One region of the Streptomyces sp. NPDC017943 genome, then DNA from elsewhere that is predicted to be linked to it. Evidence: riboswitches for the same ligand, from Rfam matches in the RefSeq annotation. Region 1 holds a riboswitch; the other holds the start of a gene.
What was found. A riboswitch is a leader RNA that binds a small molecule or an ion and turns the genes downstream of it on or off. The one in region 1 is predicted to bind S-adenosylmethionine.
Positions count from the first base shown of each region.

Region 2: another riboswitch for S-adenosylmethionine. It lies ahead of ACH4C6_RS26985 (aminotransferase class V-fold PLP-dependent enzyme); the one in region 1 lies ahead of thrC (threonine synthase).

Region 1 covers NZ_JBIRHH010000008.1:113,372-116,317, forward strand. The annotation lists gene ACH4C6_RS25475 (trehalose-6-phosphate synthase) at 1-42, opposite strand, end outside; gene ACH4C6_RS25480 (glucosyl-3-phosphoglycerate synthase) at 117-1,061, opposite strand; SAM riboswitch class I at 1,214-1,369, shown strand; gene thrC (threonine synthase) at 1,388-2,674, shown strand; gene ACH4C6_RS25490 (MoaD/ThiS family protein) at 2,801-2,946, shown strand, end outside.
Region 2 covers NZ_JBIRHH010000009.1:39,342-42,287, forward strand. The annotation lists gene ACH4C6_RS26985 (aminotransferase class V-fold PLP-dependent enzyme) at 1-1,332, opposite strand, end outside; SAM riboswitch class IV at 1,513-1,629, opposite strand; gene trpD (anthranilate phosphoribosyltransferase) at 1,705-2,769, opposite strand; gene ACH4C6_RS26995 (cytochrome bc complex cytochrome b subunit) at 2,906-2,946, opposite strand, start outside.

The DNA of each region.
Region 1 (2,946 bases):
GGAGGCCACCAATACCCGTGCAGAACCGTACGTCGAACCCATAGGCCTCAACCTAGCCCGGCCTGTAAACGCTCAAACGTACGGACCTGCCGCGCCCGGCCGAAAAACATCCCGGGTCAGGCGGCCCGCCGCGCCTGGTACTCGGCGATCTCCACCATCGGCGGGCGTTCCTCGGTGTCCACGGAGTACGTGCGCGGTTCGAAGCCGTCCCCGGTCCGCTCGAACTGGGTCAGGGACGGCCGGATCAGATGCCCCCGGGCCAGCCGCAGCTGGGCCGTGCGGTAGATCTCGGCGGCCATCCGCCCGAGTGCCTGCCCGTCCTGGTGCCGGTGCTTGCGCACGCCGACGTCGACCTGGGCGAGCGCGTCGAGGCCGGCCAGGTGCAGCGCGTCGACCAGGACGCCCAGCTCCACGCCGTACCCGACGGGGAAGGGCAGCTGCTCCAGCAAGGAGCGGCGGGCCGCGTACTCGCCGCCCAGCGGCTGCACGAACCCGGCGAGCCGCGGCCAGTGCATGTTGAGCAGCGGGCGCGCCATCAGCTCGGTGACCCGGCCGCCCTGCCCGGCGGCCGCGCCGAGGGGACGGTCGTACATGGCCTTGACCAGCTCGACCTCCGGGTCGGTCAGCAGCGGGCCCACGATGCCCGAGACGAAGTCGGACGAGAACTCCCGCAGGTCCGCGTCGACGAAGCAGACGATGTCGCCGCGGGTGACGAGCAGCGAGCGCCACAGCACCTCGCCCTTGCCGGGCAGGGCGGGCAGGCGGGGCAGGATCGCGTCCCGGTGCACCACCGTCGCGCCCGCGGCGGCGGCCACCTCGGACGTGCGGTCGGCCGACCCCGAGTCGATCACCACCAGCTCGTCGACGAGCGGCACCTGCAGCATCAGGTCGTGGCGGATCGCGGCGACTATGTCGCCGACGGTCTCCTCCTCGTTCAGGGCGGGCAGCACCACGCTCACCGTGCGGCCCGTGCGCTGCTTGGCCGCCAGGACGCTGTGGAGCGGACGGTCGTGCACGGACCAGGAACGGGCGCTCAGCCAGCGATCGACTTCTTCCAGCACCGTGCTGCTCCTTGCGTTCTCTCGGCGGGACGAATGTGACGCGTCTCGCGGTTCGGACGACTATCTCAACTGTCCTGGTCGTCGGTTACAGTCTTGAACAACGCGGATGACCCTCGCATGTCCGGGGTCGCCCGCCGCCTACAACCACATACAGCTCATCCAGAGGGGCAGAGGGAAACGGCCCGATGAAGCCCCGGCAACCCTCCAGTCGGTACTCGTAGGTCACTGCTGACCACTCGGCGAGGCTCCCGGCTAGGGAAGGTGCCAAATCCGTCTCACGGCGAGATGCGTCGTGAGGAAGATGAGGAGAAAGGGCCTCGCCTCACATGGCTGTGCAGACTGTTGCAAGCACCACCGACTCCACCGTGGACCTCGGTCCCGCCGCGGCTCTCAGCTGCCGCGAGTGCGGTCATCGCGTCCCCCTCGGCCCGGTCTTCGCCTGCGAGGAGTGTTTCGGCCCGCTGGAGATCGCCTACGACTTCTCGGCCTACGACACCGAAGAGCTCCGCAAGCGCATCGAAGCGGGACCCGCGAACATCTGGCGCTACGCCCCGCTGCTGCCGGTCCCGGCCGACGTGGCGGACAAGCCGAACATCAACCCGGGCTGGACCAAGCTCGTCAAGGCCGACAACCTCGCGCGCGAGCTGGGCGTCGACGCCGGCAAGCTGTTCGTGAAGGACGACTCAGGCAACCCGACGCACTCCTTCAAGGACCGCGTCGTCGCCCAGGCCCTGGAGGCCGCGCGCGCCTTCGGCTTCACCACGCTCTCCTGCTCCTCCACCGGCAACCTCGCCGGTGCGGTGGGCGCCGCCGCGGCCCGCGCCGGCTTCCGCTCGTGCGTGTTCATCCCGCACGACCTGGAGCAGGGCAAGGTCGTCATGGCCGCGGTCTACGGCGGCGAGCTCGTCGGCATCGAGGGCAACTACGACGACGTGAACCGCTTCTGCTCGGAGCTGATCGGCGACCCGGCCGGCGAGGGCTGGGGCTTCGTCAACGTCAACCTGCGCCCCTACTACGCGGAGGGCTCCAAGACCCTCGCCTACGAGATCTGCGAACAGCTCGGCTGGCGGCTGCCGGACCAGCTGGTCGTGCCGATCGCCTCCGGCTCGCAGCTCACGAAGATCGACAAGGGGCTGCAGGAGCTGATCAAGCTCGGCCTCGTCGAGGACAAGCCGTACAAGATCTTCGGCGCGCAGGCGCTCGGCTGCTCGCCGGTGTCGACGGCGTTCAAGGCCGGGCACGACGTGGTGCGTCCGCAGAAGCCGGACACGATCGCCAAGTCCCTGGCGATCGGCAACCCGGCGGACGGGCCGTACGTGCTGGACATCGCGCGGCGCACCGGTGGCGCGGTGGAGGACGTGACGGACGAGCAGGTCGTCGACGCGATCAAGGTCCTCGCCAGGACCGAGGGGATCTTCGCGGAGACCGCCGGCGGGGTGACCGTGGGTGTGACGCGGAAGTTGATCGAGAACGGTGTTCTCGACCCGACGAAGACCACCGTGGTGCTCAACACCGGGGACGGTCTGAAGACGCTGGACGCGGTGGCCGGGACCGGGCTGACCGCGACCATCCGGCCCAGCCTGGAGTCGTTCCGGGATGCCGGGCTCGTCTGATCGTTGTTCGCTGCGGGCCGGTGGGGGCTGGTCGCGCCCACGCGGCGGAGCCGCACATCACTACAGCCCCGCGCCCCTGAGGGCGCGCCCCAGCCGTAGCTCAAGAAGAACCGGAGGACATGTCCGATGAGCGTCACCGTTCGCATCCCCACCATCCTGCGCACCTACACCGGCGGGCAGGCCGAGGTCGCCGCCGAGGGCGCGAACCTCGGGGAGGTCATCGCCGACCTGGAGAAGAACCACACCGGGATCGCCGCCCGGGTGCTGGACGA
Region 2 (2,946 bases), on a different contig from region 1:
GGTGCGGTAGTTCCACTTCGCCCCGTCGGTCACCAGCTCCCGCACGGCCCGGACGAAACGCTCCACGTGCTCGTCCGGCGTGCCCGCCCCGAAGCTCACCCGGATGGCGTTGAGCGCCTTCTCGCCCGGCGCGGCCTCCGGCGCCCCGCACTCGCCCTGCTGCTGCGGGTCACCGCCGAGCAGCGTGCGCACCAGCGGGTGGGCGCAGAACAGCCCGTCCCGGACGCCGATGCCGTACTCGGCGGAGAGCGCGGCGGCGAAGTGGGAGCTGTTCCAGCCGTCCACGACGAAGGAGAGCACGCCGACACGCGGCGCGTCGTCGCCGAAGAGGGACAGGACCCGGACCTGGGGCACCTCGGCGAGCCCCTGGCGCACCCGGTCGATCAGGTACTGCTCGCGGGCGACCAGCGTGTCGAACCCGGCCTCGGTGAGGGCCTTGCAGGCGGAGGCGATGGAGTAGGCGCCGATGACGTTCGGGGAGCCGGCCTCGTGGCGAGCGGCGCTGTCGTGCCACTCCACGTCGACGCCACCGTCCTCCCGGCGCGTGACCTTGCGGGAGGCGCCGCCGCCCGCGAGGTACGGCTCGGCCGCGCGCAGCCAGTCGGACCGGCCGGCCAGCACGCCGGAGCCGAAGGGCGCGTACAGCTTGTGCCCGGAGAAGGCGACCCAGTCGACGTCGAGGTCCGCGACGGAGACGGGGTGGTGCGGGGCCAGCTGGGCGGCGTCCAGCACGATCCGGGCGCCGTGGGCGTGCGCGGCCGCCGCGAGCTCCCGCACGGGCCACAGTTCCCCGGTGACGTTGGAGGCGCCGGTGACGCACACGAGGGCGGGGCCGTGGGGGTCCCGGTCGGCCAGGGCCCGCTCCAGGGCCTCGACGGCCTCGCGGTGGCTCCTCGGGGCGTCGAGGCAGGTGACCTGGGCGTCGCGCCAGGGCAGCAGGGAGGCGTGGTGCTCGGTCTCGAAGACGAAGACCCGGCAGTCCTCCGGCAGGGCGGCGGCGAGGAGGTTGAGGGAGTCGGTGGTGGACCGGGTGAACACCACCTGGTCGCCGTCCCGGCAGCCGAGGAACTCCGCGACCGTGCGGCGGGCGTTCTCGAACAGGTCGGTGGACAGCTGGGACAGGTACCCGGCGCCCCGGTGGACGCTGCCGTAGTAGGGCGCGTAGGCGGCGACGTCGTCCCAGACGCGCTGGAGCGCCGGGGCGCTGGCAGCGTAGTCGAGCGCGGCGTAGGTGACCTCTCCGCCGGTCACCAGCGGCACGGTGACGTCCCGGCCCAGAACGGGCAGCGGGGCGCAGACGGACTGTTCGGCGGCAACGGCGGAGACGGACATGGTGAACTCCCGTGAGATCAGGCGGGACCACCCGCGGGCCCGATGGGCTGCCGGCGGGGGTGAGGAAAGGAAGAGGGGATGCGGAGGCGGGGCTCTGCGGCCCTATCGCATTCGCTGACTCACGGAGAACTCCTCGACGACCAGGACCCCTGGTCCCACACTTCTCACAAGCGTGCGAGGGGTCCGCGCTTGCCGCAGACCTCGCTGCCTGCGGCCTGGTCTTCACCCGGGGCACCCCGCCACGGACGGAGGGTTGCCGGACAGTCGGCCGGGGCCTCATGACTGTCACTCATGACCTGTTCAGGAACGTACGCGAAAAGATCGGCGCCCCGCAACCCGGGTCCGGATCGCGGGACGCCCTCGTCGCAGCCGCTAGGCGTTGGTCGCGGCCACCCAGCGCTCCAGGGTCCGCTTGGCCGCCCCGGAGTCGATCGACTCCGCCGCCTTCGCCATGCCGGCGCCGAGCTGCTCGGCCAGCGTCCCCGTGCCCGGCTCCAGCGCCACCAGGGCCGCCGCCGCGTTCAGCAGGACGGCGTCGCGGACGGGGCCGGTCTCGCCGTCCAGCAGCCGGCGGGCGACCTCCGCGTTGTAGGAGGCGTCCGCGCCGCGCAGCGCCTCGACCGGGACAAGCTCCAGACCCACGTCACGCGGGTCGAAGGCCTCCTCGGCCACCCTGCCGTCCCGGACGATCCAGACCCGGGAGGTGGACGTGGTGGTCAGTTCGTCGAGGCCGTCGTCGCCGCGGAAGACCAGCGACGAGTGGCCGCGCCCGGCGAAGACGCCCGCGACGATGGGCGCCATGCGCGGGTCGGCCACGCCGACGGCCTGGGCACGGACCTTCGCGGGGTTGGTCAGCGGACCCAGGACGTTGAAGATCGTCCGGATGCCCAACTGGCCGCGGGCCGCGCCCGCGTAGCGCATCGAGGGGTGGAACTTCGCCGCGAAGCAGAAGGTGATCCCGGCCTCTTCGGCCACGCCGGCCACCCGGTGCGTCGGCAGTTCCAGGTTGACGCCGAGCTTCTCCAGGACGTCCGAGGCCCCGGACGCCGAGGAGGCGGCCCGGTTGCCGTGCTTGACGACCTTGGCGCCCGTGCCGGCGATGACGATGGCCGACATGGTGGAGATGTTGACGGTCTTCGCCCCGTCGCCGCCCGTGCCGACGATGTCGACCGCCGGTCCGGGCACCTCGATCACGTTGGCGTGCGCGTACATCGCCCGGACGAACCCGGAGATCTCCTCGACGGTCTCGCCCTTGGCGCGCAGCGCGACCACGAAGCCGGCGATCTGCGCGTCCGTGGCCTCGCCGCGCATGATCAGGTCCATCGCCCAGGCGGTGTCGTCGGCGGTCAGGTCCCGGCCCTGAAGCAGGCCGTTCAGCAGCAGGGGCCAGGAGCGGGCCGCCGCGGTGTCGCCTCCGGCGGGGATCACAGCGCTCATAAGCCGCTCCAGGGTCAGGTGTCCCGCACTGCGGGACGGAATGTCTCGACGCGTCCACCCTATCCACCCCCGGACAGGCCGAAGGGCCCCGTCCCAACACCGGACGAGGCCCTTCTGTGGCGTGGCGAAGCAGTGATCAGTGGTGGCCGTGGCCGCTCGTGATCTCCCGGTACTCCT